DNA from 2 places in the Scandinavium lactucae genome. Region 2 is predicted to be linked to the other one. Evidence: predicted binding sites of a transcription regulator. Region 2 holds the regulator's gene; the other holds the start of a gene.

Region 1 (15,042 bases), on a different contig from region 2:
CCGCTCAAGGAGACGGTACAATGTCAGTTGCCCTGAACCGAGAGCAGGGATTTAGCCTGCCAGAGGTGCTGTTGAGCGTGGTGCTAATGATGATGGTGGTAATGGCGCTCTCGGGCCTGCAAAGCCATCTGGCGACTGGCGCGGCACAGTTGATCCAGTATCGTCAGCTCTGGCGGGAAGCATGGCGACAATCTCAGCTTCATAGTGGCTCGGCAGCTGCGGGATGGCAGCTTAACCGCGTGCAGACAAGCCGCCAAAGATGTGTCAGCATCACAGTCACGATCACCACGCCATCGGGCAGAGAAGGGCAACTCTCTCGTCTTCATTGCCCTCAAAATTAATGGCTTAACTGCGAGCGTCAGGAGCGAATATGTTACGGGTCTACCACTCCAACCGTCTGGATGTGCTGGAAGCATTGATGGAGTTTATCGTTGAGCAGGACAGGCTCAACGACCCGTTCGAACCTGAAATGGTGCTGGTGCAAAGTACCGGCATGGCGCAGTGGCTACAGATGACGCTTTCAAAGCGTTTCGGCATTGCCGCCAACATTGCCTTTCCTCTTCCAGCGAGTTTTATCTGGGATATGTTTGTCCGCGTGTTGCCGGACATTCCGGAGCAGAGTGCCTTTAACAAACAGAGTATGAGCTGGAAGCTGATGACCCTGCTGCCAGAGATGCTGGAGCAGGAGGCGTTCGCGCCGCTGCATCACTATCTGGCGGATGACAGCGACAAGCGTAAACTCTTTCAGCTCGCCTCGCGCGTGGCTGACCTCTATGACCAGTATCTGGTTTATCGTCCGGAATGGCTGACGCGCTGGGAGGCGGACCAACGCGTCGACGGTATTGATGATGCCCAGCAGTGGCAAGCTCCGTTGTGGAAAGCGCTGGTGGAACACACTGCGGCGCTCGGTCAGCCGCTTTGGCATCGTGCTAACCTGTACCAGCGCTTTATTCAGGCGCTCGAAAACAGCGAGCAGTCGCCTGCCGGTCTGCCATCGCGGGTATTTATCTGCGGAATTTCGGCGCTGCCGCCTGTCTATTTGCAGGCGCTTCAGGCGTTGGGGAAGCATGTTGATGTCTACGTATTGTTCACCAACCCGTGCCGTTACTATTGGGGCGACATCAAAGATCCGGCGTTTTTGGCGAAGCTGCTGGCGCGTCAACGTCGGCACCATCGTGAACAGCGCAGTTTGCCGCTGTTTCGTGACAACCAACAGGCTCCGGCGCTGTTTAATGCCGAAGGCGAACAGGATGTGGGTAACCCAATGCTGGCTTCCTGGGGCAAGCTTGGTCGGGATTATATCTATCTGCTGGCAGGACTGGAGCGCTATCAGGAACTTGATGCCTTCGTTGATATCGAGCCCGATAACCTGCTGCACAACCTGCAGTATGACATTCTTGAACTCCAGAATAGTGCCATTGCCGGACGTACCGCCGAGGAATTTTCCCGTAGCGACAGCAAGCGTGGGCTGGATCCAGACGATCGTAGCCTGAGTATTCATGTCTGCCACAGCCCGCAACGTGAAGTGGAAGTTCTGCATGACAGGCTGCTGGCGATGCTGGAAGAAGACCCGAGTCTCTCCCCGCGCGATATCATCGTGATGGTTTCTGATATTGACAGCTACAGCCCGTTTATTCAGGCCGTGTTTGGCAGCGCCAGCGGGGATCGCTATGTCCCCTGGGCCATCTCCGACCGCCGTGCGCGCCAGTCTCATCCGGCGCTCCAGTCCTTTATCACCTTGCTCTCGCTGCCGGATAGCCGTTTTGTCAGTGAAGACGTGCTCGCGCTACTGGATGTTCCAGTGCTGGCGGCCCGTTTTAACATTGATGAAGAAGGTCTGCGTTATCTGCGTCAGTGGGTGAATGAGTCCGGCGTACGCTGGGGTATGGACGATGATAACGTCCGCGAATGGGATCTTCCGCCGACGGGGCAACACACCTGGCGCTTTGGTCTGACCCGGATGCTGCTGGGCTACGCGATGGAAAGTAGCGAGGGGGAGTGGCAGTCGATCCTGCCGTATGACGAATCCAGCGGGCTGATAGCTGAGCTGGTGGGGCATCTGGCCTCTCTATTAATGAGGTTGAATCAGTGGCGGCAGCGGTTGGCGCAGGAGAGACCGTTAACGGAATGGCTGCCCGTGTGTCGCGAAATGCTGAACGATTTCTATCTGCCAGATACCGATACCGAAGCCGCCCTGACGCTTATTGAGCAGCAGTGGCAAGGTATTATCGATCAGGGACTGGAGTCACACTACGGCGCAGCCGTTCCGCTGTCGTTGCTGCGTGACGAGCTGGCTCAGCGCCTCGATCAGGAACGCATCAGCCAGCGTTTTCTCGCCGGGCCGGTAAACATTTGTACCCTGATGCCGATGCGTTCTATCCCGTTCAAGGTGGTCTGCCTGTTGGGGATGAACGATGGTATTTACCCGCGAGCCCTGGCCCCGCTCGGGTTTGATTTGATGAGTCAGAAGCCCGTGCGCGGCGATCGCAGCCGTCGGGATGACGACCGCTACCTGTTCCTGGAAGCGTTAATGTCTGCGGAGCAAAAGCTGTATATCAGCTATATCGGGCGTTCAATTCAGGACAACAGCGAGCGCTATCCATCGGTGTTGGTGCAGGAGTTGATAGATTACATTGGCCAGAGCCATTGTTTGCAGGGCGATGAGGCGCTTAACTGTGATCAAAGCGAGCGTCGGGTTAAAGCCCATATCACTCATCAGCATAGCCGGATGCCGTTCGATGCTGCGAATTTCATTCCAGGAGAACGGCAAAGCTACGCCCGAGAATGGTTGAAAGCCGCCAGTCTTGAGGGAGAGGCACACGGCGAATTTATCCAGCCGTTGCCCCCGGTGGTTTTCGACACGCTGGCGTTTGAACAGCTGCAGCGTTTCTGGTCGCATCCGGTGCGGGCATTTTTCCAGATGCGCTTACAGGTCAACTTCCGCTCAGAAGAGAGTGACATTCCCGAAACCGAGCCTTTTACCCTTGAAGGCCTCACCCGGTATCACCTCAATCAGCAACTGGTCAACACGCTGGTGGAAGAGCAGGATCCTGGCCTGATGTACCGGCGTTTTCGTGCCGGAGGCGAACTGCCGTTCGGCGCGTTTGGTGAAATTGCCTGGGATGACCAGCGACAGGAGATGCAGGCCCTGGCCGACAGAGTCAATTCGTGCCGTCAGCCCGGGAAAAGTCTGGAAATTGATTTGCAGTGTGACGGTGTCAATATTACTGGCTGGCTTCCACAGGTACAGTCGGACGGCCTGCTGCGTTGGCGTCCCTCGATGCAGAACGTCTCACAGGGGATGCAACTTTGGCTGGAGCATCTTGTCTATTGTGCCAGTGGCGGAAGCGGCGAAAGCCGTCTGTTGCTGCGTAAAGACGGTGAGTGGCGATTCCCGCCGCTGCCTGCCGAAGACGCAATGAAATACCTTGCTGAACTGGTCGCGGGCTACCGCGAAGGATTGTCTCAGCCGCTGCTGTTTCTACCAGAAAGTGGGGGGGCGTGGCTGAAGGCCTGTTATGACAGTGAGAATAATGTCATTTTATGGGATGACGAAACGCAGCAGAAAGCGCGCAGTAAGTTTATGCAGGCATGGGAAGGGAGCATGATGGTTCGCGGAGAAGGGGCCGATGTCTGGTACCAGCGACTGTGGCGAACCCTTGAGCCCTCAAGTGTTGAGGCCATTATTGCGCAGGCAGAACGTTACCTGGAGCCCGTTTTCCGTTTCCATCAGTCGTCGTGAGGAAGATGGGTTGTATAAAAATTGCGCAGGTATTCGGATTCCATTATCATGCGCAACGTGTCACGGACTGATGTTTATAAGTGAGGCTGCCGTTCAGAGCAGCACAGAAGTTTGTTAATGATGAGGTCCGTGAATGCCCCGTAGCACCTGGTTGAATGTTGTATTTATCGTATTGTTCGCCCTCTGGGTGCCCTTTAGTCAGGCCGACAATGGATGGCAACCGGTAAAGGAAACCATCCGCAAAAGCGAGAAAGATCCCCGTCAATATCAGGCTATCAAACTTGATAACGGCATGGTCGTGCTTTTAGTCTCCGATCCACAGGCGGTGAAATCATTGTCTGCGCTGGTGGTGCCCGTCGGCTCTCTGGAAGATCCTGATTCGCATCCGGGCCTGGCACACTTCCTCGAACACATGACGCTGATGGGGTCTAAAAAATACCCCCAGGCGGACAGTCTCGCCGAATATCTCAAAATGCACGGTGGCAGCCATAACGCCAGTACCGCGCCATACCGTACCGCGTTCTATCTTGAAGTGGAAAATGACGCGCTGGAAGGGGCTGTTGACCGCCTCGCCGATGCCATTGCTGAACCGCTGCTGGATAAAAAATACGCCGACCGGGAACGGAACGCGGTGAACTCCGAGCTGACAATGGCCCGTAGCCGGGACGGGATGCGTATGGCGCAGGTGAGTGCCGAAACCATTAACCCGGCACATCCGGGGGCTCGTTTCTCCGGGGGCAATCTCGACACGCTGAGTGATAAACCGGGCAGCCCGGTGCTGGATTCGCTGCTTGCTTTCCGCGACAAATATTATTCAGCCAATCTGATGAAAGCGGTTATCTACAGTAATAAGCCGTTGCCAGACCTGGCCAAAATGGCCGCCGAGACCTGGGGCCGGGTGCCGAATAAAAACATTACTCGCCCGGAAGTTACCGTGCCGGTTGTGACCGATGCGCAGAAAGGGATAATCATCCATTACACGCCTGCGGTGCCTCGTAAGGTGCTGCGCGTCGAGTTTCGTATCGATAACAACACCGCGCAGTTCCGCAGTAAAACCGATGAACTGGTGACCTATCTGATTGGTAACCGCAGTCCGGGTACGCTGTCAGACTGGCTGCAAAAGCAGGGGCTGGCGGAAGGCATTCGCGCGGATTCCGATCCGGTAGTCAATGGCAACAGTGGCGTGCTGGCAATTTCAGCCACGTTGACGGACAAAGGCCTGGCAAACCGTGACCAGGTTGTCGCCGCCATCTTCAGCTACCTGACGCTACTGCGCGAGAAAGGTGTTGATAAACGTTATTTCGATGAGCTGGCCAACGTGCTGGATCTCGATTTCCGCTATCCGTCGATCAGCCGCGATATGGATTATGTCGAATGGTTGGCGGACACCATGATCCGCGTCCCGGTGGAACATACGCTTGATGCCGTTAACATCGCCGACCAGTATGATGCGAAGGCGATCGGCGATCGTTTGGCGATGATGACCCCACAGAATGCCCGTATCTGGTATATCAGCCCGAACGAGCCGCACAATAAAACCGCTTATTTCGTCAATGCCCCGTATCAGGTGGATAAAATCAGTGCGCAGACCTTCAGCCAGTGGCAGCAGGAATCAGGCAAAATTGCCCTGCAGTTGCCGACGCTGAACCCCTATATTCCGGATGATTTCACGCTGATTAAGCCTGAGAAAGTGAGCGATAAGCCGCAGCTGATTGTCGATGAACCCGAACTGCGAGTGGTCTACACCCCGAGCCGTTATTTTGCCAGTGAGCCAAAAGCCGACGTGACGCTGGTGCTACGCAACCCCCACGCGATGGACAGTGCGCGTAATCAGGTTATGTTTGCTCTGAACGATTATCTGGCAGGTATTGCCCTCGACCAGTTGAGCAATCAGGCCGCCGTTGGCGGGATCAGCTTCTCAACGGGAGCCAACAACGGCCTGATGGTGAACGCCAACGGCTACACCCAGCGTCTGCCACAGCTATTCGATGCGCTGCTTGAGGGATATTTTAGCTACCAGCCGACGGAAGAACAGCTGGCGCAGGCGAAATCCTGGTATACACAGATGCTCGATTCTGCCGAAAAGGGCAAAGCCTTCGATCAGGCGATAATGCCAGTGCAGATGGTGTCGCAGGTGCCTTACTTCCAGCGTGAAGAGCGTCGTGACCTGCTCCCGTCGATTACGTTGCAAGACATCCTGACCTGGCGAGACAACCTGAAAATGGGCGCGCGCCCTGAATTCATGGTCGTCGGCAATATGACGGCGGAGAACTCCATCGATCTTGCGCGTAAAGTGCAAAAGCAGCTCAATGCGCATGGAACCGAATGGTGCCGTAACAAAGACGTGGTAGTGGATAAAAAGCAAAACGCTATCTTTGAAAAAGCGGGCAGCAGCAGCGATTCCGCACTGGCGGCAGTGTTTGCCCCCCCGAACGCCGATGAGTTCAGCAGTTCCGCCACCAGCGCCATGCTGGGGCAGATAGTACAGCCGTGGTTCTACAACCAGTTACGTACCGAAGAGCAACTGGGTTACGCGGTGTTTGCCTTCCCGATGAGCATCGGACGTCAGTGGGGCGTGGGCTTCCTGCTGCAAAGCAGCGATAAGCAGCCGGGTTTCCTGTGGGAGCGCTTTAAGGCTTTCTTCCCGACAGCCGAAGCGAAACTGCGGGCAATGAAACCGGAAGAGTTTGCACAAATTCAGCAGTCGGTGATTGCGCAGATGCTGCAACCGCCGCAAACCCTGGGTGAAGAAGCCTCGAAGCTCAGCAAAGATTTCGATCGCGGTAATATGCGTTTTGATTCACGTGATAAAGTAGTGGCTCAGATTAAACTGCTGACGCCGCAAAAACTTGCTGACTTCTTCCATCAGACGGTGGTGGAGCCGCAGGGCATGACGATCCTTTCTCAGGTCTCCGGCAGCCAGAACGGGAAAACAGAATATGTTCACCCGAAAGGCTGGACGGTCTGGAAGAGCGTCAGCGCGTTGCAGCAATCCATGCCGCTGATGAGAGAGAACGAATGACCGAGACCGCCGAGTCCTTAAATCCCCTGCGTTTGCCGTTAATCGGTGAGCGCCTGATTGAAGCCTCTGCGGGCACCGGAAAAACCTACACCATCGCCGCACTCTACCTGCGGCTGTTGCTCGGACTGGGCGGCGAGGCCGCCTTTGTCCGTCCTGTCGATGTCGAAGAACTGCTGGTGGTGACCTTCACCGAAGCGGCCACCGAAGAACTACGGGGCCGTATTCGCAGCAATATTCACGAACTCCGTATCGCCTGTCTGCGAAACAGCACCGACAATCCGTTGTACGCCAGCCTGCTGGCCGAAATTGCCGACCCTGAACAGGCCGCCGAGGTATTATTACTGGCGGAACGGCAGATGGACGAAGCGGCGGTGTTCACCATCCACGGCTTCTGTCAGCGGATGCTTAGCCTCAACGCCTTTGAGTCCGGGATGCTGTTTGAACAACAGCTGATTGAAGATGAATCCCGGCTGCGTTTCCAGGCCTGCGCTGATTTCTGGCGACGTCATTGTTATCCGCTCCCGCGCGAGGTGGCAGAGGCGATCCACGCCAGCTGGAAATGTCCACAGGATCTGCTGAAATCTATCGATCGCTATCTGCAGGGGGAAGCCCCCCAGCTCAAAACCCCGCCGTCCGATCTAACGTTGATTGAACGCCATCAGCAGATTGTGGCGCAGATTAGCGAAATCAAAACCCGCTGGCTGGCTGCGGTGGATGAGATCGTCAGCATTCTGGAAAACGCCGATCTCGACAGGCGCAAGTTCAACCGTGGCAATCAGGGCAAATGGATCGAGAAGATCGGCTTGTGGGCGACGGACGAACACTCCGGTTACCAGTTGCCAGACGCGCTTGAGAAGTTTGCTCAATCTTTCCTGTATTCGCGCACCAAAGAGGGCGGCAATCCGCCGGTGCATCCGCTGTTTGACACCATAGAAGCCCTGATGGCGGCCCCGCCGTCGCTCAACGACCTGGTCATTTCCCGGGCGATGGTCGAAATCCGTGAGGCCGTCGCGCGCGAGAAACAGCGGCGGGGCGAGCTGGGCTTTGACGACATGCTGAGCCGTCTCGATGATGCCCTACAGGGCGAGAGCGGTGATGCCCTGGCGGCGGCGATTCGCCAGCGTTTCCCGGTGGCGATGATTGATGAATTCCAGGATACCGATCCGCAGCAGTACCGCATTTTTCGCCGTATCTGGCGACAGCAGGCGGATACCGCGCTGCTGCTGATCGGCGATCCGAAGCAGGCGATTTACGCCTTCCGCGGTGCAGATATTTTTACCTACATGCGTGCGCGTGGGGATGTCGCCGCCCATTACACCCTCGACACCAACTGGCGATCGGCCCCGGGCGTGGTCGAAAGCGTCAATCAGCTGTTTAGTCTTTCCGATAATCCCTTCATGTTCCGCGACATCCCCTTCTTGCCGGTCAAGTCCGCGCCCAACAATCAGGGCCTGCGGTTTGAGCTGAAAGGGGAAAATCAACCGGCGATGAGCTTCTGGCTGATGCCTGGCAACAACGTGGGGTCCGGCGATTATCAAACCTTTATGGCACAACTGTGTGCCGGACAGATTCGTGACTGGCTCAGCGCCGGGCAGCGGGGCGAGGCGCTGCTGTGGCGCGGCGAACACGCCCGTCCGGTTGAAGCGTCCGACATTACCGTGCTGGTGCGTAACCGCCAGGAAGCGGCGCTGGTGCGCGATGCGCTGAACGCCCTGGGTATTCCGTCGGTGTATCTCTCCAACCGCGACAGCGTGTTTGAGACCCCGGAAGCGCAGGAACTGCTGTGGCTGTTGCAGGCCGTACTGGCCCCGGAACGTGAAAGCAGCCTGCGCAGCGCGCTCGCCAGTTCGCTGTTTGGGCTGAATGCCCAGGATATCGAACGCCTGAATCTGGATGAGCAGGCCTGGGATGCGGTGGTGGAAGAGTTCACCCAGTATCGCCAGCTTTGGCAACAGCGGGGCGTGATGGCGATGCTGCGTGCGCTAATGGCGGCGCGGAATATCGCCGAGAACCTGCTGGTGACACACGGGGGAGAGCGCCGTCTGACAGACATTCTGCACCTGAGCGAACTGTTACAGGAAGCCGCCGGGCAGCTCGAAAGCGAACATGCCCTGATGCGCTGGCTGGCACAGCAGATTGGCGGCCCGGACAGCGGGTCCTCCAGTCAGCAGATGCGCCTGGAGAGCGATAAACACTTGGTGCAAATCGTGACGGTGCATAAATCCAAAGGGCTGGAGTATTCCCTGGTCTGGCTGCCGTTTATTGCCCGCTACCGCAAACAGGATCAGGCGTTCTATCACGACCGTCATTCGTTCGCGGCGGTGCTCGATTTACACAACGGCGAGGAAAGCCTCGAACTGGCAGAGGCTGAGCGTCTGGCCGAGGATTTACGCCTGCTGTACGTGGCGCTCACGCGCGCCATCTGGCATTGCAGCCTGGGTATTGCCCCGCTTAGCCCACGCCGTAGCGATAAAGCCACTGATACCGAACTGCATCACAGCGCCTTAGGGCGTCTGGTCCAGAAGGGGGAGGCTAAAGACGCCGCCGGGCTTGAAGCCTGCCTGCGCGCGCTGTGTAATGAACATATCGCCCTGACCCTCCCGTCGTTGCCGGAAGGGGGACGCTGGCAGGCGATTGCCCCTGAAATGCCGGAACTGCGTGCCAGAGAGATGCACCGACGCATTATTGACGACTGGCGAGTCACCAGTTATTCGGGCCTCCAGCAGCGTGGACATAGCGTGGCGCAGGACTTGCTGCCCAGGCTGGATATTGATGCCGCCGGTGTGGCGGGCGATGTCGATGAACCAGAGTTAACGCCGCATCACTTTCCGCGCGGGGCATCACCGGGGACTTTCCTGCATAGCCTGTTTGAGGCGATCGATTTTACTCAGCCGGTGTCCGAGACGTGGATGTTTGAGCAACTCGAGCGTAACGGGTTTGATACCCAGTGGGCACCAGTGTTAACCGAGTGGCTGACCACCGTCTTACGTACGCCGCTTTCCGGGGCGGGCATTTCCCTGAGTCAGCTCTCTGCCCAAAATAAACAGGTCGAGATGGAGTTCTATTTGCCTATCGAACAGCTGCTGGTGCCGCAGGCCCTGGATGCGCTGATTCGCCAGCATGACCCGCTGTCAGCCGATTGCCCGCCGCTCGATTTTCGGCAGGTGAGCGGGATGCTGAAGGGCTTTATCGACCTGGTCTTCCGTCACGAAGGCCGTTATTACCTGCTGGATTACAAGTCCAACTGGCTTGGCGACAGCAGCGAAGCCTACACCCACGCGGCGATGGCGCAGGCGATGCAGTCGCACCGCTACGACCTGCAATATCAACTCTACAGTCTGGCGTTGCACCGCTATTTGCGCCACCGCCTGAGCGATTACGATTACGACACCCATTTCGGCGGCGTGATTTATCTGTTCCTGCGCGGTGTGGACGGCGGAGACAGCGGGCAGGGCATTTTTACTACCCGTCCCGATCGGGTGCTGATTGACGGCCTCGATGCCTTGTTTGCCGGGGATACTCAGGAGGTGAGGGCATGAGCATGGAAGCCTTATTATTGGAAGCCGCGCAGCATAAGCTGTTGCGCCCGCTGGACGTGCAGTTTGCCCTGATGGTGGCGGCAGCGGATAAACCGGCGGTCATGCTGGCGGCAGCGCTGCTCAGCCGCGATGCCGGAGAAGGACATGTTTGCCTGCCGCTGTCCCGTTTTCATCCCGACGAGCAGGCCACTGGCCGGGCACAAAGCCTGTGGCAGCAACTGTTTGCTCAGGCCGAAGATGGGGATGATATTGAGACGTTGCTGCGTGCTTCTCCCGCCGTCAGCGACGGTTCAGTTGCCACGCCGCTGGTACTCTGCGAGGGACGCTTATACCTCAATCGGATGTGGCATAACGAACTTGTTATCGCTCGCTTTTTTAGCCAGCCCACCCCGGAATTATCCGGCGATGAAGCCTTGCTCACCACCACGCTCGCGGCACTGTTTCCGCCAACTGAAGATGTCGACTGGCAGAAAGTCGCCGCTGCGGTGGCGCTGACCCGACGTGTGTCGGTCATTTCAGGTGGCCCCGGCACCGGGAAAACCACCACCGTGGCGAAGCTGCTGGCGGCGCTGATTCAGACCAACACCCTGCCAAAATGTCGTATCCGTCTGGCTGCGCCGACCGGTAAAGCCGCGGCGCGTTTGACCGAGTCGTTAGGTGCAGCACTGCGCCAGCTGCCATTAACCGACGAACAGAAGAAACTGCTGCCTACTGAGGCGGGCACCCTGCACCGTCTGCTGGGCGCTCAGCCGGGTAGCCAGCGTTTACGCTATCACGCCGGGAACCCGTTGCATCTAGACGTGCTGGTAGTGGACGAAGCGTCGATGATTGATTTGCCGATGATGGCACGGCTGATTGCCGCACTGCCCGCACACGCCCGGGTGATTTTTCTCGGGGACCGTGATCAGTTGGCATCGGTGGAAGCCGGGGCCGTGCTGGGCGATATCTGCGCCTGGGTTAACGCCGGATACACCTCTGCGCGTGCGCAGGAGTTGAGTCGTCTGACGGGGACAACGGTGCCTGCAGGTGAGGGAACCGAAGCCGGAGCGCTGCGCGACAGCCTGTGTCTGTTGCAAAAAAGCTACCGTTTTGGCAGCGATTCCGGGATAGGCCAGCTGGCGCGCGCGGTAAATAATGGCGATGCAAAGGCGATGAAAAAGGTGTTTGCGCAGGACTTTGCTGACATCGCCCTCAAACCGTTACGCACTACTGCCGAGTATGAATCGATGCTCGAGGATGCGGTCGCCGGCTATGCCGATTATCTGGCGCGGCTGAAAACCCGGGCTGAACCTGCCGAGGTGCTGGCGGCATTCTCTCAGTATCAGCTGCTGTGCGCGCTACGTGAAGGGCCATATGGCGTTAGCGGGGTGAACGAACAGCTTGAGCAGACGTTGGCCCGCAAGCGGCGCATTGTGCTACCCCGACACTCGCGCTGGTATGAAGGGCGTCCGGTAATGATTGCCCGTAACGACAGCGCGCTGGGGCTGTTTAACGGCGATATCGGGATTGCGCTCGACAGGGGCACTGGGCTACGTGTCTGGTTCCCGATGCCGGATGGTACGATTAAATCCGTGCAGCCGAGTCGATTGCCCGAACACGATACCGCGTGGGTGATGACGGTGCATAAATCGCAGGGCTCGGAATTCAACCACGCGGCGTTGATTTTACCCTCGCAAAGCGTGCCGTTGGTCACCCGCGAGCTGGTGTATACGGCGATCACCCGCGCCCGTCAGCAGCTTTCTCTATACGCTGACCCGGTGCTGTTGACTCAGGCGATCACCGTCCGAACCGAGCGCCGGAGCGGGCTGGCGGCGTTGTTTTCGCAGTTGGGATAAGGTAATAATCCCGGACGACAGTTTATGCCGTCCGGCATTTTTGGTTTTACGTTAAATCGGCCATTAACACTTTGGATCGGCGCTGATAGTTGTACATCTCTTTCTTGCTCTCCGGCAGCAAATCCACTTCCACCGGCATAAACCCGCGTTCCTGGAACCAGTGAATGCTGCGCGTCGTCAGCACAAACAGTTTACTCAGCCCCATCTGTCTGGCCTGAGCCGCAATTCGCTCCAGCAGGACTTCGCCGCGCGATGAGCTCCGGTAGTCAGGATGCACCGCCACGCAGGCCATTTCACCGATTTTCTCTTCCGGGAACGGATACAGCGCCGCACAGGCGATAGTCGTGTTATCGCGCTGGATGACGGTGAATTTGTCGATCTCCATCTCCAGCTGCTCGCGTGAGCGTCGCACCAGAATCCCCTGTTGCTCCAGGGGTTCAATCAGTTCAAGGATCCCGCCAATATCGTTAATGGTGGCACGACGGATTTGCTCGGCGCTCTCCATCACTATCTGAGTGCCGATGCCGTCGCGAGAGAACAGTTCCTGTAACAGCGCGCCGTTTTCCTGGTAGCTGATCAGGTGGCAGCGACGCACCCCGCTCCGGCACGCTTTCACTGCCCCACGCAGGAATCGTACCGTACCGGAGTAATACTCCCCCTCGCTTTCCAGCGCTTCCACGCGGGCCTGTGCTTCATTGGGGAACAGTTCGGAAATGATCTCGCCCTGGCCGTTTAATACGCCCTGAGAGGAGCAGAAACCAATCATCTTCTCCGCTTTCAGCTTGATGGCGAGCTGCGTGGCAATTTCTTCCGAGGTCAGGTTGAAGCTTTCTCCGGTCACAGACACCGCGACCGGACCCATCAGGACGATGGCTCCGCTGTCGAGCTGGCGATGAATAGCTTCTTCATCAATACGGCGAATGCGTCCGCTGTGGCAGTAATCAATACCGTCATCCACGCCCAGCGGCTGAGCAATGATGAAGTTGCCGCTGACCACATTGATGTGCGCCCCCTGTAACGGGGTATTATTCAGGCTCATCGACAGCCGGGCGGTAATATCGAGCTGTAACATCCCCGCAGCCTGTTTCACCAGGTCGAGCGTTTTGGCGTCAGTCACTCGGGTATTTTTATGATACAGCGGCTCGTGGTGGTGCTCTGCCAGATTGGCATCAATCTGTGGACGCGCACCGTACACCAGCACCAGGCGAATACCCAGACTGTGCAATAACCCTATGTCATTGACGATGCTGGAGAAATTCTCATGCTCTATCGCTTCCCCACCGAGCATAATGACAAACGTCTTGCCCCTGTGGGCGTTAATGTAGGGAACAGAATGACGAAATCCTTCAACTAGTTCGGTTTTACGTTCCTTCACCACAGTACAACCTCGATGCATGATTATTCGTAATTAATGTATTTTTATTCTGTTTTGCCCGTCAGTGCAAGCAGCAATTTCAACGAAACTTTGCAAAAAGCCTGGCAGAAAAAGGGATGGATCAGGATTGTTTACCGTTTTATAGATGACAGTTTATGCGGCTTTGGTTAAAGTTTTCGGTCAAACCCGCCGTATAGATTGCTAAATTGAATTTTTTGCTTGGGAGAGGCATGTCTGGGAGTCTGTCAGGATTAAGTCGTCGTCGCCTATTAAAAGGCGCAGGCGCGATGTGGTTACTCAGTGTCAGCCAGGTAGGTCTTGCCGCTGAGGGGCGAGTGGTGGCGGTCCGCGTCTGGCCTTCGTCCACCTATACGCGCGTGACGATAGAATCCAGCCATGAGCTGAAATATAAGCAGTTTGCGCTGAGCAACCCCGAGCGAGTGGTGGTCGATCTCCAGGGGGTGAATCTCAATTCCGTGCTGAAAGGCATGAGTGCGCAGATTCGCCCTGACGATCCCTACATTAAATCCGCGCGCGTCGGGCAGTTCGATCCGCAAACCGTGCGCATGGTGTTTGAACTCAAGCAAAACGTGAAACCTCAGCTGTTTGGCCTGGCGGCGGTGGCCGGGTTTAAAGAGCGCCTGGTGATGGATCTTTATCCGTCCACGGCGACCGAAATGCAGGATCCGCTGTTGGCGCTGCTAGAGGATTACAACAAAGGCGACCTGGATAAGCAGGTGCCGCCCGCCCAAAGTGGGCCGCAGCCGGGTAAAGCCGGACGCGACAGGCCAATTGTTATCATGCTCGACCCAGGGCATGGCGGCGAGGATTCCGGTGCGGTGGGCAAATACCGTACCCGCGAGAAAGACGTGGTGCTGCAAATTGCCCGTCGGCTGAAGGCGCTTATCGAGAAAGAAGGCAATATGCGGGCCTTTATGACCCGAAATGAAGATGTGTTCATTCCGCTGAAGGTGCGGGTGGCAAAAGCGCAGAAACAGCGTGCTGACCTGTTTGTGTCCATTCACGCCGATGCTTTTACCAGCCGCCAGCCGAGCGGGTCGTCGGTGTTTGCCCTCTCGACCAAAGGGGCGACCAGTACCGCAGCGAAATACCTGGCACAAACCCAGAACGCCTCGGATTTAATCGGTGGGGTCAGCAAGAGTGGCGATCGTTACGTGGACCACACTATGTTCGACATGGTGCAGTCGCTGACCATCAACGACAGCCTGAAATTTGGGAAAGCGGTGTTGGGCAAACTAGGTAAGGTTAACAACCTGCATAAGAATCGGGTAGAGCAGGCCGGGTTTGCGGTGCTGAAAGCGCCCGATATCCCGTCGATTCTGGTCGAGACCGCGTTCATCAGTAACGTAGAAGAAGAGCGTAAGCTGAAGACTGCCACCTTCCAGCAGGAAGTTGCAGAGTCGATTCTGGCGGGGATCAAAGCCTACTTTGCCGACGGGGCAACGCTCGCGCGGCGAGGGTAAGTCTGGTAGAGAGAAAAGAATGGCGCTGAAAAGCGTCATTTTTTT
Region 2 (15,042 bases):
TGAAAAAAGAGAGCTTCTACGTGATGGCCTATATGGAAGAGACCAAGCTCGAAGGCGTACGTCCTGGCTATCGGGCTGAAATTACGCCGCTCGGCAGCACTAAAGTGATTAAAGGCACCGTCGACAGCGTGGCGGCAGGCGTGACCAACGCCAGCAGTAGCAGTGATGCCAAAGGCATGGCGACCATTGATTCGAACCTGGAATGGGTCCGTCTGGCGCAACGCGTGCCGGTGCGTATTCGTCTCGATAAGCAGCAGGGCAATCTGTGGCCTGCAGGCACCACCGCGACGGTGATTATCACCGGTGAGAAAGACAGAAACACACAAGACGCCTCTTTCTTCCAGAAGTTAGGTATGCGCCTGCGTGAGTTTGGATAATCGCTATGGGCATTTTTTCTATTGCCGATAATCATCTGCGCTTTGCGATTAAACTGGCCTGCGCGATTGTGCTGGCCCTGTTTGTTGGTTTTCACTTTGAACTTGAAACCCCGCGCTGGGCGGTACTGACCGCGGCGATTGTGGCGGCGGGTCCGGCATTTGCCGCAGGTGGCGAACCCTATTCCGGCGCAATCCGTTATCGCGGAATGCTGCGTATCGTCGGCACGTTTATCGGCTGTATTGCCGCGCTGGTGATGATCATCCTGATGATCCGCGCCCCGCTGCTGATGGTGTTGGTCTGCTGCCTGTGGGCCGGTTTTTGCACCTGGGTGTCCTCGCTGGTTAAAGTCGAAAACTCCTACGCCTGGGGCCTGGCGGGCTATACCGCACTGATCATTATCATCACCATTCAGAACGCACCGTTGCTGTCCCCCCAGTTTGCCGTCGAACGCTGTAGCGAAATCGTTATTGGTATCGTGTGTGCGATCGTTGCCGATCTGCTGTTCTCCCCACGTTCAATCAAACAAGAGATCGACCGCGAGCTGGATGCCCTTCTGGTGAAGCAATATCAGCTGATGCAACTGTGTATCCGCCACGGCGACAGTGAACAAGTGGACGCCGCCTGGAGCGCGCTGGTACGTCAGACTCAGGCCCTGGAAGGGATGCGCAGCAACCTGCATATGGAGTCTTCCCGCTGGGCACGCGCCAATCGGCGTCTGAAAGCGCTCAACACGCTGTCGTTGACGCTGATAACCCAGGCCTGTGAAACCTATCTGATTCAAAATACCCGCCCGGAATTGATCACCCCCGAGTGGCGTGAAATGTTTGAACAGCCCGCTGAAACCGTGCAGGACGTGCATAAACAGCTCAAAAGGATGCGGCGTATTCTGTCGTGGACCGGCGAGCACGACACGCCGATTACGTTGTACAGCTGGATCGGCGCGGCGACGCGATATCAGTTGCTGAAACGCGGCGTGGCGGGCAATGCCAAGATCAGTGCGCGTGAAGAAGAAATCTTGCAGGGCGAAGTGGTGGTTAAAGTGGAGTCAGCGGAACGCCACCATGCGATGGTGAACTTCTGGCGTACTACGCTTTCCTGTGCGCTCGGCACGCTGTTCTGGCTGTGGACTGGCTGGACCTCTGGCAGCGGCGCGATGGTGATGATTGCGGTGGTGACCTCGCTGGCGATGCGTCTGCCGAATCCTAAAATGGCGGCTATCGACTTTTTGTACGGCACCATAGCCGCGCTGCCGATTGGCGCGCTGTACTTTCTGGTTATTCTGCCGTCGACGCAGCAAAGTATGCTGCTGCTGTGTATCAGTCTTGCGGTATTGGCGTTCTTTATCGGGATTGAAGTGCAGAAGCGGCGGCTTGGCTCGCTGGGTACATTGGCCTCCACCATCAATATTCTGGTGCTGGATAACCCGATGACTTTCCACTTCAGCCAGTTCCTCGACAGTGCGCTCGGTCAGCTGGTGGGCTGCTTCCTGGCGCTAATGATTATCCTGCTGGTGCGTGATAATTCGCAGGCCCGTACCGGTCGTGTGCTACTCAACCAGTTTGTGTCTGCGGCGGTGTCATCCTTGACCACCAATACCGTGCGGCGCAAAGAAAATCATCTCCCCGCGCTGTATCAGCAGCTGTTTTTACTGCTGAATAAATTCCCGGGTGATATCGCCAAATTCCGCCTCGCTCTGACCTTAATCATCGCTCATCAGCGTCTGCGCGATGCGCCCGTTCCGGTGAATGACGATCTGTCAGCTTTCCACCGCCAGCTTCGACGTACCGCCGATAAGCTGATTTCCGCCAGCAGCGATGATAAGCGCCGTCGCTACTTTGGCCGCTTACTGGAGGAGCTGGATGTGTATGAGGAAAAACTGGTCATCTGGCAAGCACCTGACCAGGTCACTGAGCCAGTGAAAAGGCTGGTGGGTATGCTGAGGAAATATCAGCATGCGCTGACGGTGAATTAACCCCCTGAAACCGACGCCAAAAGCGTCGGTTTTTTTATGGCTATACTTAACTGTTATCACAGGACAACACTGTCAGGAGGAAACATGACTATGCAGGCGCTCCAGGATAACGAACTTTTTCAGACCGGTTATTTGGTCGACGGGATATGGAAAACGCTCGATACCACATTCGACGTGGTCAACCCGGCCACCGGCGAGACGATCGCCAAAGTCGCCAAAGCGGGTAAGCAAGAAACCGAAGCGGCTATCGCTGCGGCCAGCAAAGCCTTCCCACTCTGGCGGGCGAAAACCGCCAAAGAACGTTCCGAAATTCTGTATCGCTGGTATCAGCTGATTATCGACAATAAAACCTGGCTCGGCAGGCTGATGACTACCGAGCAGGGCAAGCCGCTGAAAGAGGCGGAAGGCGAAGTGGAATACGCCGCAAGCTTTATCCAATGGTTCGCCGAGCAGGCGAAACGCGCCAATGGCGAAATTATTCCGCCTGCTAAACCCGGCTCCCGTATTCTTGCCACCCGTGAACCGGTTGGTGTCGTCGCTGCCATTACGCCGTGGAATTTCCCGATGGCGATGCTGACCCGCAAACTTGGCCCCGCGCTCGCGGCCGGCTGTACCGGCGTGATTAAACCCGCCAACAATACGCCGTTGAGCGCTTTTGCACTGTTGCAACTGGCGAAGAAAGCCGGTGTGCCTGACGGCGTGCTCAACGCGGTGGCCGGGAATACCCAAGAAATCAGCGATGCCATCATGGCCAGCCACGCGGTGCGCAAAATCTCCTTCACCGGATCGACCGCGGTGGGCAAAACGCTGGTGCGAAACGCGGCGGAAACGATGAAGAAAGTGTCGATGGAGCTTGGCGGGAACGCACCGTATATCGTTTTTGACGATGCCGATATTGAGGCCGCGGTGAAAGGGGCAATTGCCAATAAATTCCGCAATGCCGGGCAGGTGTGCGTCAGCGTCAATCGTTTCTATATTCAGGAAAAGGTTTATGACGACTTTACCCGCAAGCTGACCGAGGCGGTAAATGCGCTCAAAGTCGGTAACGGGGTGGATGAAGGCGTAGTCGTCGGCCCGCTGATTGAACCTTCGGCGGTGAAGAAAGTGCGTGAGCATGTAGAAGATGCGGTGGCGAAAGGGGCTCGCGTATTGGCGGGGGGCAAACCTCACGCCCTCGGCGGCAACTTCTGGCTACCGACGGTGCTCGGCGATTGCAGCGATAACATGCAGCTCGCGCAGGAAGAGACCTTCGGCCCGGTAGCTGCCTGCTTCCGTTTCACCAGTGAGGATGAGGTGATTCAGCGGGCGAACAATACGCCCTTTGGTCTGGCGGCCTACTTCTATACCCAGAATCTGCAACGTGTTTTCCGCGTCTCGCAGGCGCTGGAAAGCGGGATGATTGGTATCAACGAATGCGCAGTCTCAACGGAGTTAGGCCCGTTCGGTGGGGTGAAGGAATCCGGTCTGGGACGTGAAGGTTCAGTGCTGGGTCTGGATGAATTTTTGGAAGTGAAAACCCTGCATTTGGGTGGTTTGTAAGTGACATCCCGGGCGGTAATCGCCGCCCGCTCAGGAGAGGCGGGAAATGAATGAAAACCTATACCTTTGATTTCGATGAAATAGGCACTCAGAACGATTTTTATCGTGAGTTTACCCGCACCTTTTCGCTCAGCGCGACAGCCATCCACGATCTCGATTCGTTGTGGACAGTGGTCACTGGAAGTCAGCTTCCCTTGCCGCTTGAGATAGAGTTTGTCCATCTGGAAGAGAAACAGCGTCGGCGCTATGGGGCCTTAATTCTGTTATTTGATGAGGCGGAAGAAGAGCTGGAAGGGATGCTGCGATTTAATATTCATCATTCATAAAAAAAGCCCCCGACAGGCGGGGGCAAGTCGTCAGTAAGACGACGAGGGTTTATTTGTACAGTTCGGCAGTGGCATGCCAGGTGTCACCGGTACGGGCTTCGATGATACGGTAGCTGCTTGCGCCTTCTTTCTCTGCTTTTGCTGCCAGTTCGTGACGCATATCCATTGGGGCGCTACCAATCTGCGATACGGATACGGTGCCCATGGATTGCAGACCCTGAGCCTGCTCTGCATTAACCTGATGAACCGCTGCGCCTGCGCTAAAGGAAAGTACCGATGCCAGACCCAGTGTTGCGATAATCATTGCGTTTTTCATAATCTTTACTCCTCAATTCATTGACTGCGCGGCGCGAAGGTTTCAACTGCTTTTTTTATGCCTGAGCCGCGTTATGACAGATGTTTTCGTTCGGACTATCAAGAAATCTTATTTGTACAGCTCAGCCGTTGCGTGCCAATGGTCGCCGCTACGTGCTTCGATAACGCGGTAAGAGGAAGCCCCTTGCTCCTGCGCTTTTTGATTCAGCATGTCGTGCATGTCCATCGGAGAAGAACCGACTGCACCAACGGAAACGGTGCCGATTGCTTCGCGATTGGCTGCCTGATCCGCATTGATGGAATCAGCGGCGAATGCGCCAAAAGAGAGAACCGAAAGGATGGTCAGTGCACTTACAGTGGTTTTGATTTTCATAATATTCACCTCGTCGAATTTTTTAACAGGGCCTTATTTCGTGACCCTCATCACAAAATCAAGTATACACTAATCACTCGAAAAATTAATACCAGACTAATGGTTTCGCGTGTAATTAAGTGTCAAAAACGGTCATTTTTATAACGTAAAAGCATTAAAAACGTCAGCCCGGAAGGACGTATAGCGCTTATAGCTAAGAAAATCATATGGATATGTGAATTTGATAATTTGTGCGATTTTTCTAACAACATTCACTGGATGATTACATTCAGGCAGTGAAACGCACTTAATGTTAAAGAAAAGGGAGTTTTATGTAGCGCTTGGGTTCGTGCCAAGGGGATAAGACGCTCTCCGGCTGGCTGCCGGAGAGTAGGGGATTAGAGCTCTTGTTCGAACAGTACCAGAATGGCTTCGTACAGGTCTTTAACGGTAAAACCCCGAGCAGGGGTAGTAAAGATAGTGTCGTCCCCGGCGATGCTACCGAGAATACCTTCCGCTTTACCCAGGGAATCTAACAGACGAGCAATCAACTGCGCGGCACCAGGGCTGGTATGGATAACCACCACTGCGTCGTTATAGTCGATATCCAGCACCAGATTTTTGAGCGGGCTGGAGGTGGTCGGTACGCCGAGTTCAGCCGGTAAGCAGTAGACCATCTCCATTTTGGCATTGCGGGTACGTACCGCGCCAAATTTGGTCAGCATCCGGGAGACTTTGGACTGATTGATATTTTCGAAGCCCTCCTCCTGTAATGCCTGGACTATCTCTCCTTGAGAACTGAATTTTTCTTCTTTTAGTAGCGCTTTAAACGCTTTGACTAATTCATCTTGCTTAGCCGAGGTTCGCATAAGTCACCCGTATCATGGCGGTAAAAACAACATTATTATGCATATGAATGAATTTTTATGCAAATTATCTGCCGTGAATAAGGCTGAAATAATGTTATGAAAGGGAGGGATTTTATCAAAATTCGTTATCGGGGAACATGCTTTCATCACAAGGTGAAAATTGCGGCAAAAGTAAATGAATTGTTATGAAAATGAAGTTGTTTTGCGCATCTGACAGGGTGTATTGTAACCAACAGTCGACCGGTTACGCTGTCGCGGATGTCTTATCACAGGCGGTAAGTGAGCGATGACACCGCAATGCTGCGGGGAGAGCCGCATTCTTCAACAACGCTTATTGTTATTGTTTACCTTGTGAATTAAGGTTGCCGCAACGGAGTTACGGTAGATGAAACTAACCATAATAAGGAGTTTAGGATGAAAGTCGCAGTCCTCGGCGCTGCTGGCGGTATTGGCCAGGCGCTTGCCCTACTACTTAAGACCCAACTGCCTTCAGGCTCAGAACTCTCCCTGTATGACATCGCACCGGTTACTCCGGGCGTGGCAGTGGATCTCAGTCATATCCCGACTGATGTGAAAATCAAAGGCTTCTCCGGCGAAGACGCAACCCCGGCACTGGAAGGTGCTGATGTGGTGCTGATTTCCGCAGGCGTGGCGCGTAAACCGGGGATGGATCGCTCCGATCTGTTCAACGTTAACGCGGGTATCGTCAAAAATCTGGTGCAGCAGGTGGCAACAACCTGTCCGAAAGCCTGCATCGGTATCATTACTAACCCGGTCAACACCACCGTGGCGATTGCCGCTGAGGTGCTGAAGAAAGCGGGCGTGTATGACAAAAACAAACTGTTTGGCGTGACCACGCTGGACATCATCCGCTCGAATACCTTCGTGGCGGAACTGAAAGGCAAACAGCCAACAGAAATCGAGGTGCCGGTGATCGGTGGTCACTCTGGCGTGACCATTCTGCCGCTGCTGTCGCAAATCCCAGGCGTGAGCTTCTCCGAACAGGAAGCCGCTGACCTGACCAAACGTATTCAGAACGCCGGGACCGAAGTGGTCGAAGCCAAAGCCGGTGGCGGGTCTGCAACGCTGTCTATGGGCCAGGCGGCGGCGCGTTTCGGTCTGTCGCTGGTTCGTGCGCTGCAGGGCGAGAAAGGCGTGGTGGAGTGTGCCTACGTTGAAGGCGACGGTCAGTATGCACGTTTCTTCTCACAGCCGCTGCTGCTGGGTAAAAACGGTGTGGAAGAGCGTCAGTCGGTCGGTAAACTGAGTGCTTACGAGCAACAGTCGCTGGAAGGCATGCTGGATACGCTGAAGAAAGATATCGTGCTGGGCGAAGAGTTCGTTAATAAATAAGCGACTCGCCAGAAAGCAAAACCGGAGCCTGCGCTCCGGTTTTTTTATGCCCGTCAGTTGGTGGCGGGATATTCCTGAATAGTGACTTTCAGCGACAGTTTTTTGTCGTCGCGCATCACGACCACCGGAATCTCTGAGCCAGGGCGGATTTCGGCCACCTGGTCCATGGTTTCCAACGCGGAGACCGCAGGTTTGTCGTTCACGGAAACAATCACATCGTTAACCTGAATACCGGCTTCAGCCGCAGGGCCGCCCGCAGCGACTTCATTCACCACGATGCCCTGAATCTGATCCATCGGGCCGCTTTGGGTGTGCATAGGCGCAATTTCACGACCGCTGATCCCAATATAGCCACGAATTACCCGACCATCACGAATCAGCTTATCCATAATTTTGGTGGCCAACTGGAAGGGGATAGCAAAGCCAATCCCCTCTGGCGTCTCACCATCATTACTTTTATCGAAGGAAAGGGTGTTAATCCCCATCAGCTCACCCAGGGAATTGACCAGCGCGCCGCCGGAGTTACCGTGGTTGATGGAGGCATCGGTTTGCAGGAAATTTTGACGACCAGACGGGTTCAGGCCGATACGACCAGTGGCACTGATAATCCCCTGGGTAATAGTCTGTCCGAGGTTATAGGGGTTACCGATAGCCAGAACCACATCGCCGATATGCGGGGTACGCTTCGGGTTGATAGGGATAACCGGCAGTCCACCGCTGGCGCTGATTTTTAGCACCGCCAGATCGGTCAGGGTATCCGAGCCGACGATCAGCGCTTCAAACACGCGTCCATCCTGCAAGGCGACGATGATTTGATCGGCGTCGTTAATTACATGCTTGTTGGTAATAATGTACCCACGCTCGTCCATGATCACCCCGGAACCCAGCGTCAGCATGTTATGGCTGGTGGTGTTATTCAGGGCGCGGTTATAGACGTTTACCACAGCCGGTGCGGCGCGTTTAACGGCCTGATTATAGCTGGCAGGAGATTCATCAGTGCTGTCATAAGGCGCTGATGCCAGAGGGTTAAACTGCCGCAATGACGGCATGGCGGCTAACAGAATGCCACCGACGACACAACCAATTGCGACTGAACGTAAGAGCTTTACAAGCATGATGCGATTATCACAGGTAAGGAAACAGGCGCAGCATATCACGACTTCAGCGGACATCACATGCAGGCGATGTCCACGGAAAATTTCGCTTAACGCAGCAGCAGATAGATACTCTCATTGTTGCGCATGACGTTCAGCGCCACGATAGCCGGTTTGGCCTCCAGTACCTTGCGCAGCTCGGCGATTGACTGTACGCGCTGGCGGTTGACGCCGATTATCACGTCATCTTTGTGTAAACCGACCTGTGCCGCCGGACTGCCTTTCTCGACGTCATCAAGCACAACGCCTTTGGTGCCGTCTTTCATCTGACCATCGCTGAGCGAAGCCCCTTGCAACGCAGGCGTGATCAATTCCGCACTGGCCGTCGACGAGGTACTTTTATCCAACGTCACTTCAACGCTGAGTGGTTTACCGTCGCGCAGCAAGCCGAGTTTTACCTTGGTTCCCGGTTCGGTGGTCGCGATGCGGGAACGCAAATCGGCAAAGCTGTTCAGCGGTTTGTCATTCAGGCTGATGATGATATCGCCTGCTTTCACGCCCGCTTTTGCAGAGCCTGAGCCCGGCAGAACTTCACTGACAAACGCGCCGCGCTGAATGTCGAGATTAAACGCTTTGGCGATGTCCGCGTTCATCTCCATACCTTTTATGCCCAGCAGGCCGCGTTTGATTTCACCAAACTGAATCAGCTGTTTGGCCAGCGTCATCGCCATGTTACTTGGGATGGCAAAGCCGATGCCAATGCTGCCACCGCTCGGTGCCAGTATGGCGGTGTTGATCCCGACCAGTTCCCCGTTGAGGTTGAGCAGCGCGCCGCCGGAGTTACCCCGGTTAATCGAGGCATCGGTCTGGATAAAGTTTTCCAGCCCTTCCAGATTCAAGCCGCTGCGGCCCAGGGCGGAAATGATCCCGGAGGTTGCGGTCTGGCCGAGACCGAACGGGTTGCCTACGGCGACGGCGAAATCACCGACGCGCAGCTTGTCGGAATCGGCGATGGCGATTTGTGTCAACTGGTCGGCTTTTTGTAATTGCAGCAGGGCGATATCGCTTTGGTCGTCACTGCCGACCAGCTTGGCCTCGAACTCACGCCCGTCATTAAGCTGAACGCTGATTTTCTGTGCCTGCTTAACGACGTGATTATTGGTCAGGACATAGCCCTTCGTGGCATCAATGATGACCCCAGAGCCAAGGCCTTCGAACGGCTGTGGGGTCTCGTTCGGGGCGTCTTCACCGAGATATTTCTTCAGTTCATCCGGCACCTGGCCCACTTCGGCAGGCGTGGCCGTGCCGGAAACCTTCACGCTCACCACCGCTGGCAGGACTTTCTCCAGCATCGGCGCGAGGCTTGGGATCTGCGTCTGACCCGGGATCTGAGCAGGCAGAGAAGCAGACACCGGCGCGACGACGCCTAGAGATAACCCAACACTTAACGTTAACGCACTTAATAATAAGGTTTGTTTCTTCATTGATGCTGGCTCTCATAACCTGAGGAATGTGAGGAAAATACGCCCTTAAACAGCCCGATGTTATTGAATTTTCGGACGTCTAACAATGAGGTTGATGATTAAATAATAGCTGGGTCAGGCGGGAAGTGACGGGCGCAGTGGCTGCGCCCGTAAAAAAGAGGAATTAATCGCGTTTTGCACCGCTGCGCAGCAGGCCAGACGCGCCATCAGAATAGTCGCGTGGCATCTGGACTGGTGCCTGATCGTTACCCGCTTCGGATTCAGCCAGACGGTTGCGGAACGGATTTTCTTCGGCGCTCATTTCCGGCAGCAGGCTGCTGGAGCTTTTCGCCATATGTTGATACAGCTGGCGGTAATCGTGGGCCATATTGTCGAGCAGCTCGGCGCTGCGGGCAAAGTGGCTGACCAGTTCTTCACGATACTCGTCGAGCTCTGCTTTGTTTTTTTCCAGTTCGTACTGCAGGGCCTGCTGTTGACGTAATTTGCGGTTCCCAAATCGCATAGCGACGGCGCCAATGATGAGACCGACAACTAAACCAATTAGCGCATATTCCCAGGTCATGAACTTCTCCCGTTGTTTTGTGGTTCCGTAGGGTGGCAATAAGGCTGCTCGCCTGCGCCCGATATTGCCACTATAACCGCTATTCCCTTAGAAGTGGAATCCTGGCGTGTCATCGCGTACTGTAGAACGGCCTTTTTTTCGACAACCGTGAACTGCTGCACGTTGCTTTTCAGGAAATAACAATAGCTTATGCAAAGCATGACCCCCACATCGCGATATCTCCAGGCCCTTAAAGAGGGCACTCACCAGCCCGATGACGTCCAGCGTGAGGCTGTGTCCCGGCTGGACAGCATCTATCAGGAATGGGTTAACTCTCCGGCTGCAGCCGCGCCCGCTAGCGGCGGCCTGCGGGCCAAATTCGGGAAACTGCTGGGCAAGCGTGAACCGACGAGCAGCATGCCGGTTCGCGGCTTATATATGTGGGGCGGCGTAGGGCGGGGAAAAACCTGGCTGATGGACATGTTCTATCTGAGTCTGCCGGGGGAACGTAAGCAGCGTCTGCACTTTCATCGCTTTATGCTGCGTGTACACGAAGAGCTAACGGCCTTGCAGGGCCACAGCGATCCGCTGGAAATCATCGCCGATCGGTTCAAAGCTGAAACCGACGTGCTGTGCTTTGATGAGTTTTTTGTCTCCGATATTACCGATGCCATGCTGCTCGGCGGCCTGATGAAAGCGCTGTTCGCCCGCGGGATAACCCTGGTGGCGACCTCTAACATCCCGCCAGACGAGCTGTATCGCAACGGCCTCCAACGCGCACGCTTCATCCCGGCCATCGAGGCGATAAAAGAACACTGCGATATCATGAATGTGGATGCAGGCATTGATTACCGCCTGCGCACCTTGACCCAGGCGCATCTGTGGCTTTCACCGCTCACTGATGAAACGCGTCAACAAATGGACACGCTGTGGCAGGCACTGGCGGGAACGAAACGCGAAACCGCCCCAGTGCTGGAAATCAATCATCGCCCGTTAGCCACCATGGGTGCCGACAATCAGACTCTGGCCGTCTCCTTCGAGACGCTGTGTGTGGATGCCCGCAGCCAGCATGATTACATTGCGCTGTCCCGGCTGTTCCATACCGTGATGCTGTTTGACGTGCCGGTGATGACCGGGCTGATGGAAAGTGAAGCCCGCCGTTTTATTGCGTTGGTGGATGAGTTTTACGAGCGCCATGTAAAACTGGTGGTCAGCGCAGCCGTGCCGCTGTACACAATTTATCAGGGAGAACGCCTGAAATTTGAGTTCCAGCGCTGTCTTTCCCGTCTGCAGGAGATGCAAAGCGAAGAGTATCTCAAGCGTGAACACCTGGCGGGCTAAAAACCCGCTTCAAATCATAAAAAGGGGTCGATCTTTGAAGTCGACTTCTCTATAATCTTGCGACCCCACGTTACAACCAAAGTTTTTTTCCCAAAACTTTTGTCGTGCCGGCATAGGCTATTCGAAGGGGTAGGTTTGCTGGACAATGTCGTGTGAACCTCAACTTTTAAACGTTTGGGCGTTCACCAACGTGTAACTATTTATTGGGTAAGCTTTTAATGAAAACTTTTACAGCTAAACCAGAAACCGTACAGCGCGACTGGTATGTTGTTGACGCGACCGGTAAGACTCTGGGTCGTCTGGCTTCCGAACTGGCTCGTCGCCTGCGCGGTAAGCACAAAGCGGAATACACCCCGCACGTGGATACCGGTGATTACATCATCGTTCTGAACGCAGAAAAAGTTGCTGTAACCGGCAACAAGCGTGAAGACAAAGTGTATTACCATCACACCGGCCACATCGGCGGTATTAAAGAAGCGACCTTTGAAGAGATGATTGCCCGCCGTCCTGAGCGTGTAATTGAAATCGCGGTTAAAGGCATGCTGCCAAAAGGCCCGCTGGGTCGTGCTATGTACCGTAAACTGAAAGTTTACGCGGGTAACGAGCACAACCACGCGGCACAGCAACCGCAAGTTCTGGACATCTAATCGGGATTATGGCAATGGCTGAAAATCAATACTACGGCACTGGTCGCCGCAAAAGTTCCGCAGCACGCGTGTTTATCAAACCGGGCAGCGGCAAAATCGTTATCAACCAACGTTCTCTGGAACAGTACTTCGGTCGTGAAACTGCCCGCATGGTAGTTCGTCAGCCGCTGGAACTGGTCGACATGGTTGAGAAATTCGATCTCTACATCACTGTTAAAGGTGGTGGTACTTCTGGTCAGGCTGGTGCGATCCGTCACGGTATCACCCGCGCTCTGATGGAGTACGACGAGTCCCTGCGTGGCGAACTGCGTAAAGCTGGCTTCGTTACTCGTGATGCTCGTGAAGTTGAACGTAAGAAAGTCGGCCTGCGTAAAGCACGTCGTCGTCCTCAGTTCTCCAAACGTTAATTGGTTTCTGCTTCGGCAGAACAATTGGCGAAAAAACCCGCTTCGGCGGGTTTTTTTATGGATAAAATGGGCGTTATCCACAATCCTTATCTCTCTTTTCACTCCTTTTTCAGCATTTCCAGAATCGGCTCACCACAAACCCTGCAAAATCTGGTAAACTATCATCCAATTTTCTGCCCAAATGCGGGCGATTGTTCATTTTTTGTTTGTTTTGTTTTTGAACAGGAATGTCGTTCGACGCTTAGCGGGCTCTACAACTGACCGGTCACAATATCGTGGCAGGTAGCAGTAAAAAAATTCTGAATATACCTGGAGGTTTTCATGGCTGTCGCTGCCAACAAACGTTCGGTAATGACGCTGTTTTCTGGTCCTACTGACATCTATAGCCATCAGGTCCGCATTGTGCTGGCCGAAAAAGGTGTCAGCTTTGAGATTGAGCACGTGGAAAAGGACAATCCACCTCAGGATCTGATTGACCTCAACCCGAATCAAAGCGTCCCGACACTGGTGGATCGCGAGCTGACCTTATGGGAATCTCGCATCATTATGGAATACCTGGATGAGCGTTTCCCTCATCCGCCGCTGATGCCGGTTTATCCGGTGGCTCGCGGTGAAAGCCGTCTGTACATGCAGCGTATCGAGAAAGACTGGTATACGCTGATGCATACCGTCCAGACCGGTTCTGCGGCGCAGGCTGATGCAGCCCGCAAACAGCTGCGTGAAGAACTGTTGGCCATTGCGCCAGTCTTCACTCAGAAGCCGTACTTCCTGAGCGATGAGTTCAGCCTGGTCGATTGCTATCTGGCACCGCTGCTGTGGCGTCTGCCGGTGATGGGCATCGAACTGGTCGGTGCTGGTTCCAAAGAGATGAAAGCGTATATGACTCGCGTCTTCGAACGTGATTCATTCCTCGCTTCCTTAACTGAACCCGAGCGTGAAATGCGCCTCGGTCGGGGCTAATTGAATGGATGTGTCTCAGCTGACACCTCGTCGTCCTTATCTGCTGCGGGCATTTTATGAATGGCTGCTGGATAACCAGCTGACTCCGCATTTGGTCGTGGACGTAACCTTGCCTGGCGTCCGTGTTCCGATGGAATACGCGCGTGACGGGCAAATCGTTCTGAACATTGCGCCGCGTGCGGTAGGCAATCTGGAGCTGTCGAACGACGACGTGCGTTTTAATGCGCGCTTCGGCGGGGTGCCGCGTCAGGTTGAAGTCCCTTTGGCTGCGGTGCTGGCTATCTACGCGCGTGAAAATGGCGCAGGTACCATGTTCGAACCTGAAGCGGCGTACGATGAAGACGTGACAAACGTCAACGACGACGCCGGTATCGGGGCTGAAAACGAAACCGTGATGTCGGTCATCGATGGCGATAAGCCTGACAGCGATGACGACAACAGTCCAGACGATACGCCGCCACCGCGCGGTGGCCGTCCGGCACTTCGCGTAGTGAAGTAATCCGTTATTCAACAGGCCCTTTCGGGCCTGTTTTGTTATCTGCCCTCGCTTTCGCCAGCCCCAAAATCCTGTGTTACTCTATGGATCCGTTGTCACTTACTGTCACCTGGCCCGAATAACCGCTATGAACGCATTTGAACCTCAGGAAGAAGAGACTTCAGAAACGATTGGCCGCAGCCTGGGCCGCCGTCCGCTGGCGCGCAAAAAGTTGTCGGAGATGGTGGAAGAAGAGCTGGAGCAGATGATCCGCCGCCGCGAATTTGCGGAAGGGGAACAGTTACCGTCCGAGCGTGAGCTGATGACGTTCTTTAACGTTGGTCGCCCCTCAGTGCGTGAAGCCCTGGCGGCGCTCAAGCGTAAAGGTCTGGTACAAATTAACAACGGCGAGCGCGCCCGCGTCTCACGTCCTTCTGCCGATACCATCATCAGCGAACTGTCCGGCATGGCGAAAGATTTCCTCGCTCATCCTGACGGCATCGCCCATTTCGAACAGCTGCGCCTGTTTTTTGAATCAAGCCTGGTGCGCTACGCCGCAGAAAATGCCAGTGATGAGCAAATCGAACGGCTAACCACAGCACTGGAAATCAACAGCCAGTCGCTGGATGATAACGCCTTGTTCATCCGTTCTGACGTGGATTTTCATCGCGTGTTAGCGGAGATCCCCGGCAATCCCATCTTCATGGCAATTCACGTCGCACTGCTGGACTGGCTGATTGCTGCCCGCCCTAAAGTGGCCGATAAAGAACTGTATCAGCACAACAGCGTCAGCTATCAGCAGCACATCGCTATCGTGGAGGCGATTCGTCGTCGTGAGCCTGAAGAAGCCGATCGTGCTCTGCAGACACACCTCAACAGCGTTTCCGCGACCTGGCACGCTTTCGGGCAAATCCAAAAGAAGAAATAACCGTTCGATCATAACGATCGTTTAGTGAAGCAGATCGCAAGATAAGCTTTCCGTATTTGGC

The links. The regulator ArgR, encoded in region 2, controls arginine synthesis, uptake and breakdown. The targets are predictions, from matches to a motif close to ANTGAATAAAAATACANT.
Region 1: argA (amino-acid N-acetyltransferase) is a predicted target of ArgR. The motif match lies at 13,549-13,566, and genes of this name have one in related genera.

What each region holds. Positions count from the first base shown of each region.
Region 1 covers NZ_JAWXRD010000005.1:130,914-145,955, forward strand. Annotated here, with positions in the region: gene SIK69_RS06610 (DUF2509 family protein) at 1-36, shown strand, start outside; gene SIK69_RS06615 (prepilin-type N-terminal cleavage/methylation domain-containing protein) at 21-341, shown strand; gene recC (exodeoxyribonuclease V subunit gamma) at 371-3,742, shown strand; gene ptrA (pitrilysin) at 3,876-6,764, shown strand; gene recB (exodeoxyribonuclease V subunit beta) at 6,761-10,303, shown strand; gene recD (exodeoxyribonuclease V subunit alpha) at 10,300-12,138, shown strand; gene argA (amino-acid N-acetyltransferase) at 12,185-13,516, opposite strand; gene amiC (N-acetylmuramoyl-L-alanine amidase AmiC) at 13,744-14,997, shown strand.
Region 2 covers NZ_JAWXRD010000029.1:281,187-296,228, reverse strand. Annotated here, with positions in the region: gene aaeA (p-hydroxybenzoic acid efflux pump subunit AaeA) at 1-377, shown strand, start outside; gene aaeB (p-hydroxybenzoic acid efflux pump subunit AaeB) at 383-2,350, shown strand; gene SIK69_RS11955 (NAD-dependent succinate-semialdehyde dehydrogenase) at 2,435-3,889, shown strand; gene SIK69_RS11950 (barstar family protein) at 3,940-4,215, shown strand; gene yhcN-B (DUF1471 family stress response protein YhcN-B) at 4,265-4,531, opposite strand; gene yhcN (peroxide/acid stress response protein YhcN) at 4,640-4,903, opposite strand; gene argR (transcriptional regulator ArgR) at 5,281-5,751, opposite strand; gene mdh (malate dehydrogenase) at 6,166-7,104, shown strand; gene degS (outer membrane-stress sensor serine endopeptidase DegS) at 7,158-8,219, opposite strand; gene degQ (serine endoprotease DegQ) at 8,309-9,682, opposite strand; gene zapG (Z-ring associated protein ZapG) at 9,846-10,244, opposite strand; gene zapE (cell division protein ZapE) at 10,434-11,564, shown strand; gene rplM (50S ribosomal protein L13) at 11,783-12,211, shown strand; gene rpsI (30S ribosomal protein S9) at 12,226-12,618, shown strand; gene sspA (stringent starvation protein SspA) at 12,940-13,578, shown strand; gene sspB (ClpXP protease specificity-enhancing factor) at 13,583-14,077, shown strand; gene nanR (transcriptional regulator NanR) at 14,193-14,981, shown strand.